Regions from separate parts of the Lysinibacillus sp. EB271-A1-10B genome, predicted to be linked through region 1. Evidence: predicted binding sites of a transcription regulator. Region 1 holds the regulator's gene; the other holds the start of a gene.
The links. Region 1 encodes Rex, which represses fermentation and respiration genes when NADH is low (regulators of the CRP and FNR family bind a similar motif). Its sites were predicted from a motif close to TTGTGAAATATTTCACAA; they were not measured.
Positions count from the first base shown of each region.

Region 2: a site for Rex is predicted at 4,738-4,755, ahead of AC3WSK_RS18280 (cytochrome ubiquinol oxidase subunit I). Genes of this name have one in related genera too.

Region 1 is NZ_JBYTDL010000024.1:886-10,716, forward strand. It holds gene AC3WSK_RS21875 (hypothetical protein) at 195-530, shown strand; gene tsaE (tRNA (adenosine(37)-N6)-threonylcarbamoyltransferase complex ATPase subunit type 1 TsaE) at 1,000-1,449, shown strand; gene tsaB (tRNA (adenosine(37)-N6)-threonylcarbamoyltransferase complex dimerization subunit type 1 TsaB) at 1,446-2,153, shown strand; gene rimI (ribosomal protein S18-alanine N-acetyltransferase) at 2,146-2,598, shown strand; gene tsaD (tRNA (adenosine(37)-N6)-threonylcarbamoyltransferase complex transferase subunit TsaD) at 2,595-3,614, shown strand; gene AC3WSK_RS21900 (ABC-F family ATP-binding cassette domain-containing protein) at 4,087-6,030, opposite strand; gene AC3WSK_RS21905 (redox-sensing transcriptional repressor Rex) at 6,256-6,891, shown strand; gene AC3WSK_RS21910 (twin-arginine translocase TatA/TatE family subunit) at 7,123-7,308, shown strand; gene tatC (twin-arginine translocase subunit TatC) at 7,326-8,147, shown strand; gene AC3WSK_RS21920 (CPBP family intramembrane glutamic endopeptidase) at 8,250-9,014, opposite strand; gene groES (co-chaperone GroES) at 9,187-9,471, shown strand; gene groL (chaperonin GroEL) at 9,819-9,831, shown strand, end outside.
Region 2 is NZ_JBYTDL010000016.1:26,684-36,514, reverse strand. It holds gene AC3WSK_RS18300 (tRNA dihydrouridine synthase) at 1-254, opposite strand, end outside; gene rlmD (23S rRNA (uracil(1939)-C(5))-methyltransferase RlmD) at 446-1,810, opposite strand; gene cydS (cytochrome bd oxidase small subunit CydS family protein) at 1,983-2,105, opposite strand; gene AC3WSK_RS18285 (cytochrome d ubiquinol oxidase subunit II) at 2,119-3,144, opposite strand; gene AC3WSK_RS18280 (cytochrome ubiquinol oxidase subunit I) at 3,141-4,487, opposite strand; gene AC3WSK_RS18275 (diacylglycerol kinase) at 4,857-5,774, opposite strand; gene AC3WSK_RS18270 (thioredoxin family protein) at 5,900-6,460, opposite strand; gene gatB (Asp-tRNA(Asn)/Glu-tRNA(Gln) amidotransferase subunit GatB) at 6,741-8,168, opposite strand; gene gatA (Asp-tRNA(Asn)/Glu-tRNA(Gln) amidotransferase subunit GatA) at 8,170-9,633, opposite strand; gene gatC (Asp-tRNA(Asn)/Glu-tRNA(Gln) amidotransferase subunit GatC) at 9,658-9,831, opposite strand, start outside.

The sequences.
Region 1 (9,831 bases):
TGCCCGTGTTAACAAACAAGTCAGTAGACAGGATGTAGCTTTTGTAGAGACCTTACCATTACGTTTCACTACAGTTGATGAAGAGTGATAGAAATAAAGAGCTAGGTAATAAATCTAACAAATAGGGCATTAACTATAAAAAAGACGATGATATTATCGATTTCTCTCGTGTGAAAAAGATTTGGAGGTGTTACATGAGAAATTATTATTACATAAAACGTCTTAATATAAGCTTGCTCATATGTGCTGCTGTAATACTAGTAGGCTGTGGAGATTCTATCTTAGATATTGAGGAATCCAATGCGTACCACTGGCAAAAAAATATGAATGAAGCGGAATTTGAAAAAATAAAAGAAGGTATGACATATATGGAGGTAGTAAAAATTGCAGGGGGAGCAGGAGAAACATTGAAAAAAGATCAATACCGCTGGAATGATGAAATACTTATGACAAAAGCTTATAATGTACAATTTAAAGATGATAAATTGGTTAAAAAAGAGATTAGTGAGATAAAGGGTAAAAAAAAATAAGCACTTCTTTTTATAAGGATGTTGTCTCTTCATTTTGCACATGTTGTAGTAGCGATAGCGATAATTACTCCAAGGCATAATTGTTTTAGGTTTTTGATGAATGCTTTCTTGCATAAGTTGTATAGTAGTGACGTTGAAATGATCTCGTTTTTCTCTAGCAATCTACATGAATAGGTTTGCCTTGTATAAAAACTAGGCAAACCTACCCTCATGCCAAAGCACAAAGCTGATTCCGGACGCAATTATGCCGAGGCATAATTGATTAGTAGTTTCAAGTTATCGACTCATCCCATGATGAGCATCACTTTTGTTAATTCGATATACAGTAATTTATATTCCTTTTGTCGACAAGCTGCAACAATTACGCCAAGGTGTAATTGTTTTTTTTAAAATCCATTGGATGCTTTGAACATTTACGCTTGTTTCGGTAAACTAGAAGTAATGGAGCTAGGAGAGGAAAAAAGAGATGATGTATGAAAAAATAATGAATTCACTTGATGATACTGAGCAGTTTGCGCTGAAGCTAGCAAGCGTACTAGAAGCCCAGGATACAATTACATTAGAGGGTGATTTGGGCGCTGGCAAGACGACATTTACGAAAGCATTAGCGAAGGGGCTTGGCGTGAAGAGAACAGTCAATAGCCCGACATTTACGATTGTAAAGCAATATGAAGGGCGTTTACCATTTAATCATTTAGATGTTTATCGTTTAGCAGAAAGTGATGAAGACCTTGGATGGGACGAGTTATTTTATGGTGATGCGGTGTCAGTTGTCGAGTGGGCTCATTTGATTGAACAGGATTTACCACAGGAGCGCCTTGCAATAGAAATTTACCGAATGGGAGAAAATCAACGACGATTTGTATTAACACCTCTGGGAAAGCGATATGAGGCATTATGTGAGGAGCTAATGAAATGATTTGGTTAGGGATTGAAACAGCGAATGCACCACTTTCTATTGCTGTAATACGGGATGGTAAAGTGGTCGCAGAGATTGTACAAAATATAAAATTAACGCATTCGGCAGGTGCTATGCCAGCCATTGAAGAAGTGCTAGCAAACGCTGGCATAAAGCCAAGCGAGTTGGATGCGATTGCTGTATCAGAAGGGCCTGGTTCTTATACAGGTGTACGAATAGGCGTGACGCTTGCAAAAACATTAGCATGGACATTGAAAAAGCCTTTAGTTGGAGTATCTAGCTTAAAGTCATTAGCCGCAAATGCAGCACTATATGATGGGTTTATTTGTCCTATTTTTGATGCGCGCAGAGGCAATGTTTATACGGCCGTTTATAAAGGGCGTGAGCTTGAAACAATTATAGATGATTATCACGATCATATTGATGGCCTGTTAGAGCGTTTACAGGCTTTAGAGGCACCGATTTTATTTGTTGGAGTAGATGTAGATGTGTTTTGGCATAAAATCGTAGAGGTGCTAGGTGACTATGCTCAACGTATACCATTTAGTCATGACTTGCCAAGAGCAAGTGAAACAGTTCGATTAGCGACGAAAGTGGAGCTACCAAGTGTGGATGCTGTTCATCATTTTGTCCCGCAATACAAACGTATTGCAGAGGCGGAGGCGAATTGGCTGAAGGAACAAAAGGAGAAGGCACATGAGTAGTAATGTAATATTTCGTAAAATGGTATCTGAAGATGTCCCAGTAGTGTATGAAATTGAGCTTGCTACATTTACTACACCATGGACGTTAGACTCTTTTTATTATGAAGTGCATGAAAATCAGTATGCACATTATGTGCTAGCTATAGATGAATATAATAACATTATCGGTTTTTGTGGAATGTGGATGGTAATAGACGCAGCGCAAATTACGAACGTAGCCGTTATAGATGCTGCTCGCGGTCGCGGAATTGGTGAAGGGTTAATGCGAGAGGCAATGCGTATTGCGAAAGACCATAGTATGGAAGTCATGAGTTTAGAGGTACGAGTGACAAATACAGTTGCTCAAAATCTTTATCGAAAGCTTGATTTCCAAGACGGTGGCATACGTAAAGGCTATTATACAGATAACGGGGAGGATGCCCTTGTCATGTGGGTGAATTTATGATGGAAGATCGAATTATATTAGCAATAGAATCGAGCTGTGATGAAACAGCAGCAGCGATTATTCGAAATGGCTCTGAAATTGTTTCAAATGTGGTTGCATCTCAAATAGAAAGTCATAAACGATTTGGTGGGGTTGTACCTGAAATTGCATCTCGTCATCATGTTGAGCAAATTACAGTGGTTATTGAAGAAGCATTAGCGCAGGCAAATATGAAGCCAACTGATTTAGACGCTGTGGCAGTTACTGAAGGTCCTGGTCTTGTAGGTGCATTGTTAATTGGGATTAATGCCGCGAAGGCTTTTGCATTTGCCAATGATTTACCGATAATCGGTGTGCATCATATAGCTGGACATATATATGCTAACGCACTTGTACAGCCGATGGAATTCCCATTATTAGCACTAGTTGTATCAGGTGGCCATACAGAGCTAGTTTATATGAAAGAACATGGCTCTTTTGAAGTCATTGGTGAGACGAGAGATGATGCAGCTGGTGAAGCTTATGATAAGGTTGCACGTGTTTTAGGCTTACCATATCCAGGTGGTCCACGTATTGACAAACTAGCACACGAGGGAGATGAGGCTGTAACCTTCCCACGAGTGTGGTTAGAGGAAGGTTCTTATGATTTTAGCTTTAGCGGTTTAAAGTCAGCAGTTATTAATTATAAGCATAATATGGATCAGCGTGGAGAAGAGATTTCTCCGACTGCCGTAGCCAAAGGATTTCAGGATAGCGTAGTTGAAGTGTTAACAGCTAAAACATTACGGGCAGCACGTGAATATAAAGTGAAACAAGTTATTGCAGCTGGAGGTGTAGCGGCAAATAAAGGCTTACGTACATCACTTGAGTCAGTATTTGCGGAAGAAGGTATCCCGTTGTATGTACCGCCATTAAAGCTGTGTACAGATAATGCCGCTATGATAGGGGCAGCAGCAACACCTATGTTTGAAATGACTATTCGAGGCAATTTATCAATGAACGGTCGTCCTGGAATGGAGTTAAAATCCTGGGTATAAATTCTTTCAGAAAGAGGTGTTTTAGATTTAATTCTAAAACACCTCTTTTTTGCTTTTGTGAAAAAAATGTTGAGAAAACAGTGGACATAAGAAAATATAAATCTGATTAGTTGACAAATTTTTCAGAAAATTATCCACAGGCAAGGCGAAAATAAAAGAGCGAACATCCGTACTTATGCACAAAATGTTGATAACTTGTGCATAACTTGTGATTATTCAATATATAGTAGCCTGTTTTGCACAGAATCATGTGAATAAAATATTTTTGAATTGTGGACAATGTGGAAAAGTCTGTTGATATGTTGGTATTACTAGATTTATAGTGTGTATAAAGTTGTGGGCATTTTTTGTCGAAAAATAGCACTTGACCAATATATATGAAAAATGAAGACGAGTAAAGTAAAAAGCCATGCGACAAGGCACATGGCTTTACAATACTCCCAATGTAAAGAAAGAAGTTCGGTAGGGGATGTTATAAGGTAATATTTTCAAGTTCTTCACTTAGCTCCAGCCATTCCATTTCAAATAATTCGTACTGTTCTTTAGAAGTGGATAATTCATCCTGGAGTTGTGTAATTTTTTCGTGGTCTGTGAAAATCTCAGGATCGCAAAGAGCTTCCTCTAAGCGAGCTATTTCAAGATTTTCTTGTTGCATTTTCTCTTCTAGTTCCTCAAGCGTGCGTCTAATTTGACGCTCTCGTTTTTTAGCCTCTTTATCAATTTTAGAAGTAGAGATCTTCTCAGGTACATCAGCTTGCGCTTGCGGCTGAGCAGCAGCCTTCATTTGGGCGATTTCTATTAGCTCTTGTTTTTTCTCAAGATAATAATCATAGTCACCTAAGTACTCAAAGGAACCATCACCAGACAGTTCGATTACTTTAGTAGCGATTCGATTGATAAAATATCGGTCATGCGATACGAATAAGAGCGTTCCAGGATAATCAATAAGTGCGTTTTCCAGTATCTCTTTACTATCTAAGTCTAAGTGATTGGTAGGCTCATCAAGAATTAAGAAATTTGCCTTTTGCATCATCAACTTAGCTAATGCAAGTCTGGCTTTTTCTCCACCAGATAAAGACGACACGGTTTTATCTACATCAACTCCACTGAATAAGAAGCGGCCTAGCGCTGTGCGAATATCTTTTTCATTCATTAAAGGCCATTCATCCCATAGCTCTTTTAGAACACTTTTATTGCTCGATAGCTTTGCCTGCTCTTGATCATAATAACCAATCTGAACATTTGTACCATAGCGAATCTCTCCAGTGAATGGTAGCAAATCTTTGACAATGGTTTTTAATAAAGTGGATTTACCAACACCATTGGGTCCAACAAGTGCAATGCGGTCTTCTCGGAAAGTGCGTAGTGTGATGCCGCTTGATATTTTCTTATCAGCATAACCTATCGTTAAGTCATCGATAGATAATACATCGTTACCACTTTGGCGTTCAATTGTAAAACCGAAGCTTGCTGACTTTTCATCACCTTCGGGAGAGTCCATCCATTCTGTTCGTTCGAGCATTTTACGACGACTTTGTGCCATTTTAGTAGTAGAAGCACGAGCAATATTTTTTTGAATAAATTCCTCTAGCTTGGCCTTTTCATCTTGCTGACGTTCATATAGCTTCAAATCACGCTCATAATTTTTCGCTTTCTCATCTAAATAGGCACTATAATTGCCTGTATATTTTGTGACGCGATGACGAGATACTTCGTAGACAATGGAAACAACCTGGTCTAAGAAGTAGCGGTCATGGGAAACAATTAGAATAGCCCCTTCATAACCCTTTAAATATGATTCTAACCAAGAGAGGGTTTCAATATCTAAATGGTTAGTAGGTTCATCAAGGATTAATAGGTCAGGTTTACTTAAAAGAAGCTTAGCAAGTGCTAACCGCGTCCGTTGTCCCCCTGATAGTGAGCTAATTGACTTTTGGTAATCCTCAGGATAAAACTGCATACCATGAAGCACAGAACGTGTATCCGATTCATATTGATAGCCACCCGCATCCTTAAAATTATGTTGTAAATGATCGTATTCAGACATTATTTTTGCATATAAAGTAGGATTTTCATAAACAGCTGGGTCGGCCATTTGTTGTTCTAATGATCGTAGCGTTTGTTCTTGGGCAATAAGCGGCTCAAAAATTGTCATCATTTCATCCCAAATCGACAATGTTGAGTTTAAACCAGCATGCTGCTCTAAGTATCCAATTTGTATACCTTTCGGGATAATAATATCGCCAGAGTCATATGACATTTGACCAGCAATAATTTTAAGTAAAGTGGATTTACCAGCACCGTTACGACCTACTAATGCAACTCGGTCACGATGTTGAACTTCTAATTTTACGCCACTTAAAATTTCATCTGCAAGGAAGGATTTATATAGTTGATTGACCTGTAAAACAATCATTCATGACACCTCAATTCTTCCTTAGTGTAATGGATGAGCGATTGGCTTGCAATGTCGATGCTTTACTTATTCCAAGCTGTCATGTAAGATTGAAACGATTTCCCTTTATTTAGTGGCGTAAAAGCGCCATTAACTAAAGGAAAATCCTCCAGTGAATATTATAAATTTAGAAATATAAAGCCTGTATCATAAATAGAATTTGATACATTTTAAGGAGGAAAAAGTTTGAAACAAGAATTGAAAATTCCACAAGCCACTACGAAAAGACTTCCTCTTTACTATCGTTTTATCCAAAACTTTGCACAAGAAGGCATGGAACGCATTTCGTCGAAGGAACTAAGTGAAGCGATGAAAATTGATTCTGCAACTATTCGCCGAGATTTTTCTTATTTTGGTGCTCTTGGGAAAAAGGGATATGGCTATGATGTGCAGCATCTCTTAAAATTTTTTAGCCAAACGCTCGATCAACATGAAGCGACTAAGGTTGCGTTAATTGGTGTAGGGAATTTAGGTAGTGCTTTATTAAAATATAATTTTCAAAAAAACCACAATACTCATATCGTTGTTGCATTTGACTCGAAGGCCCCAAAAGAAGGGAAAATGATTAGCAATATTCCTGTTTTTCACCCTGACTTATTGGAAGAAAAATATGCGGAATATGGAGCGGAGCTTGCAATTTTAACAGTTTCACCACGCTCTGCACAGAAAATGGCTGATAGATTAGCAGTGATGAACGCAAAAGGAATTTTGAACTTTACGCCAGAGCGTATTACAGTACCAGATAAAATGCAACTTTTAACAATCGATTTGTCGGTAGAGTTGCAGGCGCTTATTTATTTAATTCGTAATCAGGAAGAGTGATCATTGTACATAATTTAACTTCTTTCAGCGGGTGTACAAACGCCCATTGAAAGAAGTTAAAGCCTTAGGGCGTAATTAGACTGAGGTATAATTGATAGCATAGCTCACAGTTTCTGTTCAATAGAAGTATGTATAAAATTGAGAGAATGACGAAAAACTTTCACATATAATTAGTTAGCAAAATGGCTAAATATGCGTTAAAATGATGGATATAAAGAGGAGGTGGCTTTAATGGGTGGTATTGGTCCTATGAGCCTCATTATTATCGGAATTGTCGCATTACTAATTTTTGGTCCTAAGAAGTTACCAGAGCTTGGTAAAGCATTTGGTTCAACATTACGTGAATTCAAAAATGCTACTAAAGGTTTAGCCGACGAAGATGATGATGACAAGAAAAAGAAAGAATTAGATAAGTAAGTTAGGATGTTTGTGGAATGAATCCAAGAGATCTAACTGTCATTGAACATATAGAAGAATTAAGAAAACGGCTTTTCATTGTTGCCGTTTTCTTTGTTCTAGCTATGGCTGGCGGCTTCTTTGTTGCAAAGCCACTTGTTAAATACCTTCAAAGTACTGGAGCGAATTACAATATAGAGCTCCATGCATTTGATGTAGTAACACCACTTGCAATTTATATCCAAGTAGTTTTTTTAATAGCATTTATCCTATCCTCACCGGTATTGATGTATCAATTGTGGGCTTTTATTAGCCCGGGATTAAGGGACGTAGAACGAAAAGCAACTTTAAGCTATATACCGTATTCATTTTTATTGTTTTTAGCAGGGCTGTCTTTTTCGTATTTTTTACTATTCCCTTATGTCATAAAGTTTATGATGAATTTATCAAACGATTTAGAAATTCAACAAACAATTGGTATACATGAATATTTTTCGTTTTTATTTAAGCTTACAATACCTTTTGGTTTCCTTTTCCAATTACCGATTGTAGTCTTGTTCTTTTCACGTATTGGGATTTTATCTCCTGAGTTACTAATTCGTATTCGTAAGTATTCATACTTTGGTTTATTTGTATGTGCTGCACTAATCGCGCCACCTGAATTAGCTTCGCACTTAATGGTTTCAGTACCGTTGTTTGTTCTTTATGAAATTAGCATTATGATTTCTCGTATTGGTTATAAGAAATACTTAAAATCAGAGGAAATGCGAATGAAGGAAGAACAAGAAGCTGAGCAAAAACGTCAGATAGAAGAGGCACTTGAACAGCAGAGACGTCAAATCGAAGAATTGAATCAATAATAATAGAAGCTCGATGCTAATTAGTAGCATCGAGCTTTTTCGTCGTGATAGATACAGTTAAATTTAACTTCTTTCAGCGGGTGTCCAAACACCCGCTGATTTTTATTGCATTTTTTCTAGTTCTTGAAGAAACTTTTGCAATGGTTCTGCATACAATTGTACAAGTGTCACAAAACCGTTCAGCATGACATGGGCGATAATGGACGTCCAAATGCGTTTTGTTTTGTGATATAAGAAGGCAAAGATCAATCCGCAAATTGTATAAAGCAAGATATGTGAGAAGTCCATATGAATAAGGGCAAAGAAAATGGCGCTTACTATACCGGCTATCCAGAAATTAGTTGTTTGGACAAGCGATCCAAAAATAACACGACGGAAGACGAACTCTTCTAATATTGGTCCAAAAACAACTATCGCTAATATCGCAATAGGAGCACCTTTTGCAATAGCTACAATATCAGCTGTGTTTTGCGATCCACCTTGGATACCGAATATGGCCATTTCGATCGCTGCGCCAATCATTTGGCCAAAGAAAACTAAGAAGAAACCAATAATTCCCCACATAATTGACAGTGGTATCGTTTCTTTCTTCCCTTTATAAATATCCCAAAACGCTTTATCGCGAGATGTTAGGATTAAGCTTAGAATTAACGCAGTGGCAAAGCTAAGTGCAATATACCAACCTTGCGTAAGAGGAGCAGCTTGCTCGCTAGGCAAACCAGTTGTACTCATAATAAGCTTGTGAAACGGCTTTGCTAGCAATATCCCTGATAGATGCATGACGATATAAATCACTAAAACATAAAGGGCTGTTTTTTTATGCTTACTTATTTTTGTAGAATTGTTCACAGTCAAAATCCTTTCCATTCATTATGTTACCTTTCTATTGTAGAGGAATATGGAAAGAAAACAAAATTTTTCGAAGTTCTGACTTGCAAAAAAAAGTGTGATTGATTATCATAATAATTGTGTTAGCACTCGTATGGGTAGAGTGCTAATAGAGTTAATCTTATAATTAATTAATAGGAGGTTGTTTCACTTGTTAAGACCACTAGGAGATCGTATTGTAATCGAACTAATCGAGGTAGAAGAAAAATCTGCATTCGGTATTGTACTGCCAGACTCTGCAAAAGAAAAGCCACAAGAAGGTAAAATTGTAGCAGTTGGGACAGGTCGTATATTAGAGAACGGACAACGTGTAGAGCTTGACGTTAAAGTTGACGACCGCATTATTTTCTCTAAATACTCTGGTACAGAAGTTAAATATGAAGGTAATGAATACCTAATTTTACGCGAAAGCGATATTCTTGCGATTATTGAATAAATTAATACTTTTAAAGATTCATCACCAAACGTTGTGGATGACATTTTTTAAAACGTCTACTATGTATAAATAGGTTGATTGGAGTGGAGGCTGGGCGACTCCTTGGGGATCAATGGCTCATCGGACGCCCCCAGGAAGCTTTACTCTGTGCGAAAGCGAAGCGTCAGCAACAAAGCGCCCAGTCGGAACGGAAATCAACCACACGTTTTGGTGAGAATTCCTTTTAAAGTAAATACTGCTAGTGATTGTCACGAAAAACATATTAGTGACAATGACAGTATGGCGAAATTTTTATAAATATATTGATGAAGCTTAACGAATATTCCATTCCAGGAGGGTAAATTCAAATGGCAAAAGATA
Region 2 (9,831 bases), on a different contig from region 1:
CGGAAATATTCGGGATTATCCCCCCAAATATGCGCCACCATTGGCTGTTCATCTTCTGTAAAAATCAAACGGCCACGCACACTTTTCATGCCCTCTGGATGACAATAGCTATCTGAGTTTGTAAACTCTGTGAAAAATACGTCCGGTTTACCGGCTTCACTTACTACATGACGAAAAACAACATCCGTCACATCTTCCATTGGTGCAAGTACAAAAAATGGTCGTGGTAAATCACGCCAAAAATTATCTATCATTTCAAACTCAATTCCTCTCAATATGGATACAACTTTAAGCTCTCGATCAAAAAAATATGAAGCAAATGTTCCACTTCTTTTTACACTTATATCATGCTCAATAACTGATTATCAAACACAAAAATCGGCAATGTTTATTTTAACGAAAAAAGCAGATGGTATAGATTTTTTCTATATCAACTGCTTTTCTATTATACTAACTCCAACCAAGCGACCGCTTCACAATGCGTCGAATGCGGGAACATATCCACAGGTTGAATCTCCTGTGTTTGATAACCCCCATCCTCCAAAATTCGAAGGTCACGTGCTAGTGTAGCTGGATTACAGGACACATAAACAACACGCTTAGGACGTTGCACTAAAATCGTCTGAAGAAGCGCCTCATCACAGCCTTTGCGTGGTGGGTCAACTACTAAAACATCCGCTTCTTTGCCTTCCTTATACCAACGTGGAATGACTTCTTCTGCTGGCCCGGCCTCGAAATACGTATTTGTAAACCCATTTAGTGCTGCATTGCGTTTTGCATCTTCAATCGCTTGCGGGACAATTTCAACACCCATAACAGCCTTTGCTTGTTGTGCAAGGAATAGTGAAATTGTGCCGATACCACAGTAAGCATCGATTACTCGTTCATCACCTTGTAAGTTAGCGTAGTCTAATGCTTGTTTGTATAGAACTTCCGTTTGCTCAGGGTTTACTTGATAAAATGAACGGGCTGATATTTCAAAGCGAACATCGCCAATTGTATCAATAATAACGTCCTTGCCCCACAGGTTTACGGTTTCATCACCGAAAATAACGTTCGTTTTGTCGCTATTAACGTTTTGCATAATAGATGTGACATTCGGGACAAGCTTCTGGATTGTCGCAACAGCAGCATCTTTTTGCGGGAATTTTTTCTTTTTAGTTACGAGAACAACCATCACTTCACCAGTTGCTCGTGCCTTACGAACAACTACGTGGCGCAGCATTCCCTCATGCGATAATTCGTTGTATGGTCGAACACCGATTGCCGCTAGTTCCTTTTTCAAACCTACAAGAATAGCGTCCGCTTCTCCTGTCTGAATTAAGCATCGCTCCATATCCACAATGCTATGAGACTTCGTTTTGTAGAAACCAGCAATTGCTTGTCCTGCTTCATTTGAGGAGAAAGGTATTTGCGCTTTATTACGATAATGCCAAGGTTCTTCCATGCCCTTCACTGGTAGAACAGGCGCATCAATTTTACCAATGCGCTGCATGACATTACGCACCATGTTTTCTTTCCATTTTAACTGTCCTTCATAAGACAGGTGCTGTAATTGGCAGCCGCCACATTGTTTAAAATATTCACAAGGCGCATCAACACGATCTGATGATGGTTCGAGTATTTCTACGACCTTTGCGAAGCCGTAGTTTTTTAACGTTTTTACAACATGTACTTCCGCCGTTTCACTAGGAAGTGCACCTTGGATAAATAACGGATAGCCATCAACCTTTGCGACGCCATTTCCATCATGTGTTAAATCTTCTATATAAACTGTTAGTCGGTCATTCTTTTTCACGGGTGCTGACATTCGTACATCCTCCATTTCAATCTCTATATTGTAGCATGTTGAGGCGGATGAAAAAAGAACTTGGCTTCATATTGACGGCTCAAATGTTTTCGGCGACTGATCAGGTTAGACAAGATTGGGAACCGCTCTCTCTTCAAACTGATCACCTTTCCACGAGTAGAAAAAAGAGCCGCTATTCGCGACTCTTCCCCTCTTTCCTTACTGTATGGTAATCTCTAGGTGCCCACCAGAAAGCAGCGACTACACCTAGGATGACGACTATAAATGGTGCATAAAAAATCAAAAAACTTGTCATAGTTGTATCCCTCCTATGCGTGATTGTCTTCTTTTCCTGTCACATAATTTTTGTTGAAAAGGAATAGCTTCAACAACAAGAACAGTGATGGAATAAGCAGACATAGTCCCAAAACAAACGCAATGACGAGCGCAATTGCCATTTGTGTACTTGTAAAGCTATCGTAAATTGTTAAATATGGATACAGTAAATATGGGTATTGGGCAATTCCATATGCAAAGAATGCCACTGCAAATTGGGCAATCAATAAACTAACCGCTAGACCATAATTTTTTCGCATCCATATTAACACTACAGTAATAATAAACAGCACCGCAGAAATGGCAAACATCCACCATAAATTAACCATGTTATTGTAACTTTCAGGGTTAATGAATTTCATTTCGTACATAATGCCGAGCGCACTCACCATTAATGGTATCGCCCAAGCAAGCGCGTATTTTCGCATTAAATTTGTAGCTTCTCGATCCTTTGCTTTATGTGCATACCAAGTTAAAAACACGGCTGAAATATAAAGTACCGCAGCAATGCTCAGCACGACAATACTCCAAGCAAACGGACTCATATACAACTTCCAATAATTCAAGACCGGTTGCCCATCAATAAGATCAACATAGCCACCCGCAGCAATCGCGAATACAACAGAGAGTGAGGCAGGAATGAGTAATCCTGCTATACCATATGTCAACGTGTAACCAATATGCCCACGTGCGCCATATGATTCAAATGCATAGTAGGAGCCTCGTATTGCAAGAAGCACTAGCGAAATACTAACTGGAACAAGTAAAATCGTTCCATAATAGAAAGCTGTTTGTGGGAAAAATCCAACAATCCCGACAAAAAAGAATACTAAAAAGACATTCGTTACTTCCCAAACTGGTGATAAATAACGTTTAATAATATTCGTTAAAATGTGATTTTTTCCGATGAGTAGGCTGTAGGCATTAAAAAAGCCTGCACCAAAATCGATTGAAGCTACAATGACATAACCAAATAGGAAAATCCATAAAACTGAAATACCTAAAATCTCTAATGTCATAAGATGTCACCGCCTTTTTCATCATGGCGATCTTCTATTTCACGCTCAATTGGATTCTTTTTGAACATGCGAACCAACACTACGATACTTCCTACTGCTAATACCGCATATACACCAGTAAACAATAGCATCATTAAGTCTACATGATCACTCGTTGTGGCCCCTTCTGGTGTTCGCATTAATCCATATAAGATCCAAGGCTGTCGTCCCACTTCGGCAAGCCACCATCCTGCTTCAATTGCAATAATGGAAAGTGGTCCACCTGCAACAACAATCCATCTAAACCAACGTCTATGAATAAACTGCCAATCACGTGCTTTCCCGGTTACATAAAGCAATGAAACGAGTGCCATGAACATGCCAATAAACACCATGAGGTCAAACAGATAATGAATATACAGCGGTGGTCGATCTTCTTTAGCAAATTGATCTAAACCAATTACCTCTGCATTTGGATTATTATGTGCTAAAACACTTAAAGCATAAGGTACTTTAATAGCATATTTTACTTCTTCACCATCTAATACACCCAATAGTATAAGAGAAGCTTTATCTCCCGTTTCAAAGTGCCACTCAGCTGCAGCTAATTTTTCTGGTTGATATTCAGCTAAATATTTTCCTGAAAAGTCTCCAATAATCGCTGCTGCAATAGAGAAAATCAGACCAATCTTCATAAGTAGGTATAAAGATTTTTTATGGTATACATGCTTAGAACCTCTAAGTAGACGGTATCCTGCAATGGATGCTAACACAAATGCGGCCGTCATGTAGGCTGTAACGAGTACATGTGCTACCTTTGTCGGCATCGCTGGATTAAACATCGCTAAAAAAGGTTGAATATTTACAAGCTGTCCGTCCACAATGTCAAATCCTTGTGGTGCATTCATAAACGCATTGACAATTGTAATAAACACAGCTGACATTGATGCACCGACAGCAACCGGAATTAATAGTAGCATATGCTTTTTCTGACTATCGAAGCGATCCCAAGTATATAAGTAGATGCCTAGGAAGATGGCTTCAAAGAAAAAGGCAAACGTTTCCAAGAAAAGTGGTAATGCAATCGTTTGGCCAGCAAGCTGCATAAAATTCGGCCATAGTAAAGACAACTGTAAGCCAATTGCTGTCCCTGTTACAACTCCGACGGCAACTGTTATAACAAAGCCGCGCGCCCAACGTCTTGCCATTAAAATATAGTGCTCATCATTCTTTTTATACCCAGTCCATTGTGCGATCATAATCATTAATGGGACACCAACCCCAATCGTTGCATAAATAATATGGAACGATAAAGTTAGCTCCGTTAATGCTCTACTCCAAAAGACTGCTGATTCATTCACCATTTCATTGCCCCCCTAACCTCCAAATATTCTTCCAAGTATGGAAAGTAGCATGATAATTGCAACACCAAAGCTTAGCCAAATGAGCTTTCTTTCCTGTGACTTATACAACGGCAACACTCCCTTTCCCTTATCCATACCCCCATTTTCCACTATTGCAACGAAAAAAACCTTTATAATGGACCGGAATTTCGGCCTATTATAAAGGTTTCAAATTTTGTTCAAGTATTATACTCACATTTGCCAAACATTTTTCTTAATTCATTCACAATACCATTTAAAGGATGGGCATATACGCATATGTGGTGTTTAATCCATTAATACCCATAACAAAAGGATTTCTTTTAACTTCAATAGAACTATTTTTTATGTTTATTGTACACGGTCTTCTTCACGAATATCTGCTAGTGGGACAAAAATTTCAATATGACGCTTTAAGTTTTCAAATGTTGCAGGCGCGTCACCACCATATTCACCATCTAAGTTTAAATGAATTTCATCTTCAGTAGATACTTTGACGACACTTGCTTTTTTATAAATTACACGATCATCATTTAAATGCTCGCCTCTTAATGCCATTGCAGCAAGCTGAATAAATTCAGGCAGGTTTACTTTTTTCAATACGATTAAAGTAAAGTAGCCATCATTAATACTTGCGTCTGGTGCAAGCTTTTCAAAGCCTCCCACCGAATTTGTTAAGCCACATAAAAACATCATGGCATCCCCATCAAACACTTCGCCATCGTATTCAATACGCATGTGAGAAGCTTTAATCGATGGGATCATTTCCACTGCTTTTAAGTAGTAAGCTAACTGCCCTAGCATTGTTTTCATTTTACTTGGCACTTCATAAGTTAATTCTGTAATACGTCCGCCAGCAGCAATATTGATGAAATAGCGTTCCCCATTTAATAAACCAACATCTACTGGTAACGATTCACCTTTAATAATAATGTCAACGGCAGCTTCAATATTTCGAGGAATGTGCACGGCACGGGCAAAGTCATTCGTTGTACCCATCGGAATTAGACCTACTTTCGGCCGGTTCTCAAATGGACTTACACCTGCAACAACTTCATTTAATGTGCCATCTCCACCAACTGCAATAATTATATCAAAGCCACGTTCTACTGCATTTTTTGCAGCAATGGTCGCATCGCCTTCACAGGTTGTTGCGTGACAAGATGTCTCATAGCCTGCTACCTCTAATTTTGCCAATACTTCTGGTAGATGCTTTTTAAACACTTCACGCCCAGATGTAGGATTATAAATGATTCTTGCTCGTTTCATAACATACCTTCCTGCTTCATAAGATTCTATTTCTTTCAACGAATTATTCTTTTAAATGTTGCATTGAAGTCAACAAGAGCAAGGCATGTCCTCATTTTTCTGACATGCAGCCTTGTGATTTACAATTATTGCAATGCAGCTGTTACTTGCTTTTTAAAATCCTCGTAAACATATGTCCAATATGATTTATTCGTCATATTCTCTTCACGAATTTCTGCATATAGCGCTTTTTGTGCATCTTCAAATGTAGGATCTTCTTTATCAGGTAAAGTAGCTCGTTTACTTACTACTAATTCCTGTAATTCTGGTGCTCGTGGTCCCCATTTTCCTACAACCTGACCAGCATCATCTAATAGAATATAAACCGGAATTGCACGGCCACCGTTTGTTAAATAACGATCAATCAAATCTGTATCCGCATCACGTAATACTGCGCGCATGTCTAGTTCTGCTGCCTCTGCAACTCGGCGAATGATTGGATTGTTTAACATTGCGTCCCCGCACCAGTCCTCAGTAATTGTTAAAATTTTTAGTTGATTGTTCTTCAATAGTTCGATAAAGCCATCGTTTATTGGCACTTCGAAACCATCATAAATACGGAAGCTTTCCTCTTTTAATGTCGTCATATGATCCATATATTGTTGAATTGAAATCGCATCATTGAAATATTGTTGTTCCGTTTTCATTGATAGACCTCCTAAAGTTTTATCATGTTCTTCTATATTTTGCTATGAATACTCCATTTAGACAACTATAAAGTGCTAATTTGGTATTTTTTAGTTCTTTTCTCCATAAATTCGAGTTTATTTCCGTTCCTGCTGAGCTTTTAAATCTCCCAGCCTCTACTCAAAAAAAGCCTTTTTATTGTTATAGATGCCCCTAAAGATTCTTTAGTATGTATTAATTTTTATTTATAAAAGGCCAAGAAAGCAAATTTGCTCTCTTGACCTTCCGTTGCAATTACAATTAACGTTTTGCAATTTCTTGTTGTAATAATTTATTGACCATAGGTGGGTTCGCTTGACCTTTAGTTGCTTTCATAATTTGACCAACTAAGAAGCCGATAGCGCGATCCTTACCGTTTTTGAAGTCTTCGATCGATTGTGCATTGTTGTCTAGAACTTCTGTAACGATAGCAAGTAATGCACCTTCATCAGAAATTTGAACTAAACCTTTTGCTTTAACGATTTCTCCAGCAGAACCGCCATTTTCTACTAATTCAGCAAATACCTTTTTACCGATTTTAGAAGAAATTGTACCGTCAGTGATTAATTTCACCATTTCCGCAAGGTTTTCTGGCGTTAATGCAGTATCTTTAAGGTCTTTTTGTTCTGCATTTAAGTATGCAGAAACATCACCCATAAGCCAGTTTGCTGAAAGTTTTGCATCCGCATCTTTAGCTACCATCGCCTCGAAGAAGTCTGAGATTTCTTTTGAAATAACAAGAACTCCTGCATCATATGGCGTTAAGCCTAATTCTTCAACATAGCGTTTTTTACGAGCATCTGGAAGCTCTGGAATTTCTGATTTTACTCGCTCTAACCATTCATCATCGATTGATAGGCGAACTAAATCTGGCTCTGGGAAGTAACGATAATCGTCTGTTCCTTCTTTTACACGCATAAGAATTGTTTTACCTGTTTTTTCATCGAAACGGCGAGTCTCTTGCTCAATTACCCCACCTGAAAGAAGGACATCAGCTTGGCGTAATTCCTCGTGCTCTAAACCACGGCGAACATAGTTGAAAGAGTTAAGGTTTTTAAGCTCTGTTTTTGTACCAAATTCTTCTCGACCATATGGACGAAGTGAAATGTTGGCGTCACAACGAAGTGAACCTTCTTCCATTTTACAGTCCGATACATCTGAATATTGGATGATTGATTTTATTTTTTCAAGATACGCATACGCTTCGTTTGGCGTGCGAATATCTGGCTCAGAAACGATTTCTACAAGTGGTGTACCTTGACGGTTAAAGTCAACTAAAGAGTGGTCTCCACTGTGAGACAGTTTACCAGCATCTTCTTCCATATGAAGACGTGTAATACCAATACGTTTTGTATAACCATCTACTTCAATATCAACCCAGCCGTTTTTACCGATTGGTTTATCGAATTGAGAAATTTGATAAGCTTTCGGATTATCAGGATAGAAGTAGTTTTTACGGTCAAATTTTGTTTCTTGTTCGATTTCCATGTTTAGTGCAAGTGCTGCACGCATTGCGAAATCTACAACATTTTTATTAAGTACAGGTAGGACCCCAGGATAGCCTAGGTCGATAACTGTAGTATTTGTATTTGGTTCAGCACCGAAGTGAGCTGGTGCTGGTGAGAAGATTTTTGAGTTCGTTTTTAACTCAACGTGTACTTCTAAACCAATGACTGTTTCAAAGTTCATGTTATTTTCCCTCCCAAATTTGAGGAACTTGTTTATGGAACTCCGTTGCTTGTTCAAAAGCATGAGCTACACGGTAAATTGTTGCTTCATCGAAATATTTACCGATAATTTGTAAGCCTAGTGGTAGACCATTTTCAATTCCACATGGGATTGAGATGGCTGGTACACCAGCTAAGTTCATAGGAATCGTTAAAATATCATTTGCATACATCGTCATTGGATCATCAACGTTTTCACCAATTTTAAATGCTGGTGTAGGAGCAGTTGGTCCAATGATTACGTCAAAGTCTTCGAATACTTTGTCGTAGTCTGCTTTGATAAGTGTACGTGCTTGTTGAGCTTTTTTATAGTAAGCATCATACGTACCTGCACTTAGCGAGTAAGTACCAAGCATGATACGACGTTTTACTTCATCGCCAAAGCCTTGTGCACGTGTTTCTTTATAAAGGTCCATCAAATTATCAACGTTTTCTGCACGGAAACCATAACGGATACCGTCAAAACGAGAAAGGTTAGAAGACGCTTCAGAAGAAGAAAGAATATAGTATGCTGCAAGTGCATATTTCGAGTGAGGAAGTGATACTTCTTCTACTGTAGCACCTAGGCCTTTTAATACTTCTAATGCATCAAGCACTGATTGACGTGCTGCTTCGCCAACACCTTCACCAAGGAATTCTTTTGGCACAGCGATACGTAAACCTTTTACGTCACCAGTAAGTGCTGCTGCGTAGTTTGGTACTTCTACGTCTGCAGAAGTTGAATCGTTTGCATCTAATCCTGCGATTGCTTCAAGTAAAAGAGCATTGTCTTCAACATTACGTGTAATTGGTCCGATTTGATCTAAAGAAGATGCAAATGCAACTAGACCAAAACGAGATACACGGCCATATGTAGGCTTCATTCCTACAACACCGCAATAAGCAGCTGGTTGACGGATTGAACCACCTGTATCAGAACCAAGTGAGAATGGTACTTCACCTGCTGCAACTGCTGCTGCAGATGCACCTGAAGATCCACCTGGTACGTGGTTTAAGTTCCATGGATTTTTTGTTGTTTTATAGTATGAGTTTTCATTTGAAGAACCCATTGCAAACTCGTCCATGTTTAATTTACCGATAGTGACCATACCTGCGTCACGTAGCTTTTTAACTACTGTTGCATCGTAAATTGGCATAAAGCCTTCTAAAATTTTAGAAGCACAAGTTGTTTCTAAGCCTTCTGTCACGATGTTGTCTTTAACACCGATAGGAAGACCGAAAAGTGGTCCACGCTCTTCAAATGGCACTTTATCCATTTCAGCTGCTTGTGCAGTTGCTTTTTCTTCGTTTGAAGCAAGGAAAGCTTGTACATCGCCGTCAAGCTTCGCCACACGTTCGAATGCTTCTTTTGTTAAATCAGCGATTGTTAAGTTACCCGCTTTAATATCAGCTTGTAGCTCCTTCGCTGAACGTTCAAATAACGTCATGAGGAATCCTCCTATGTTTTAGTATTACATGATAGCTGGTACTTTTACTTGACCATCTTCTTGTTCTTTTACGTTTAACATCATTACTTCACGGTCTAAACCTTTTGTTGCCACATCTTCACGCATTACGTTTACTAGTGGTAAAACGTGAGTTGTTGGTTCAACATTCGTTGTATCTAACTCGTTTAGTTGCTCTGC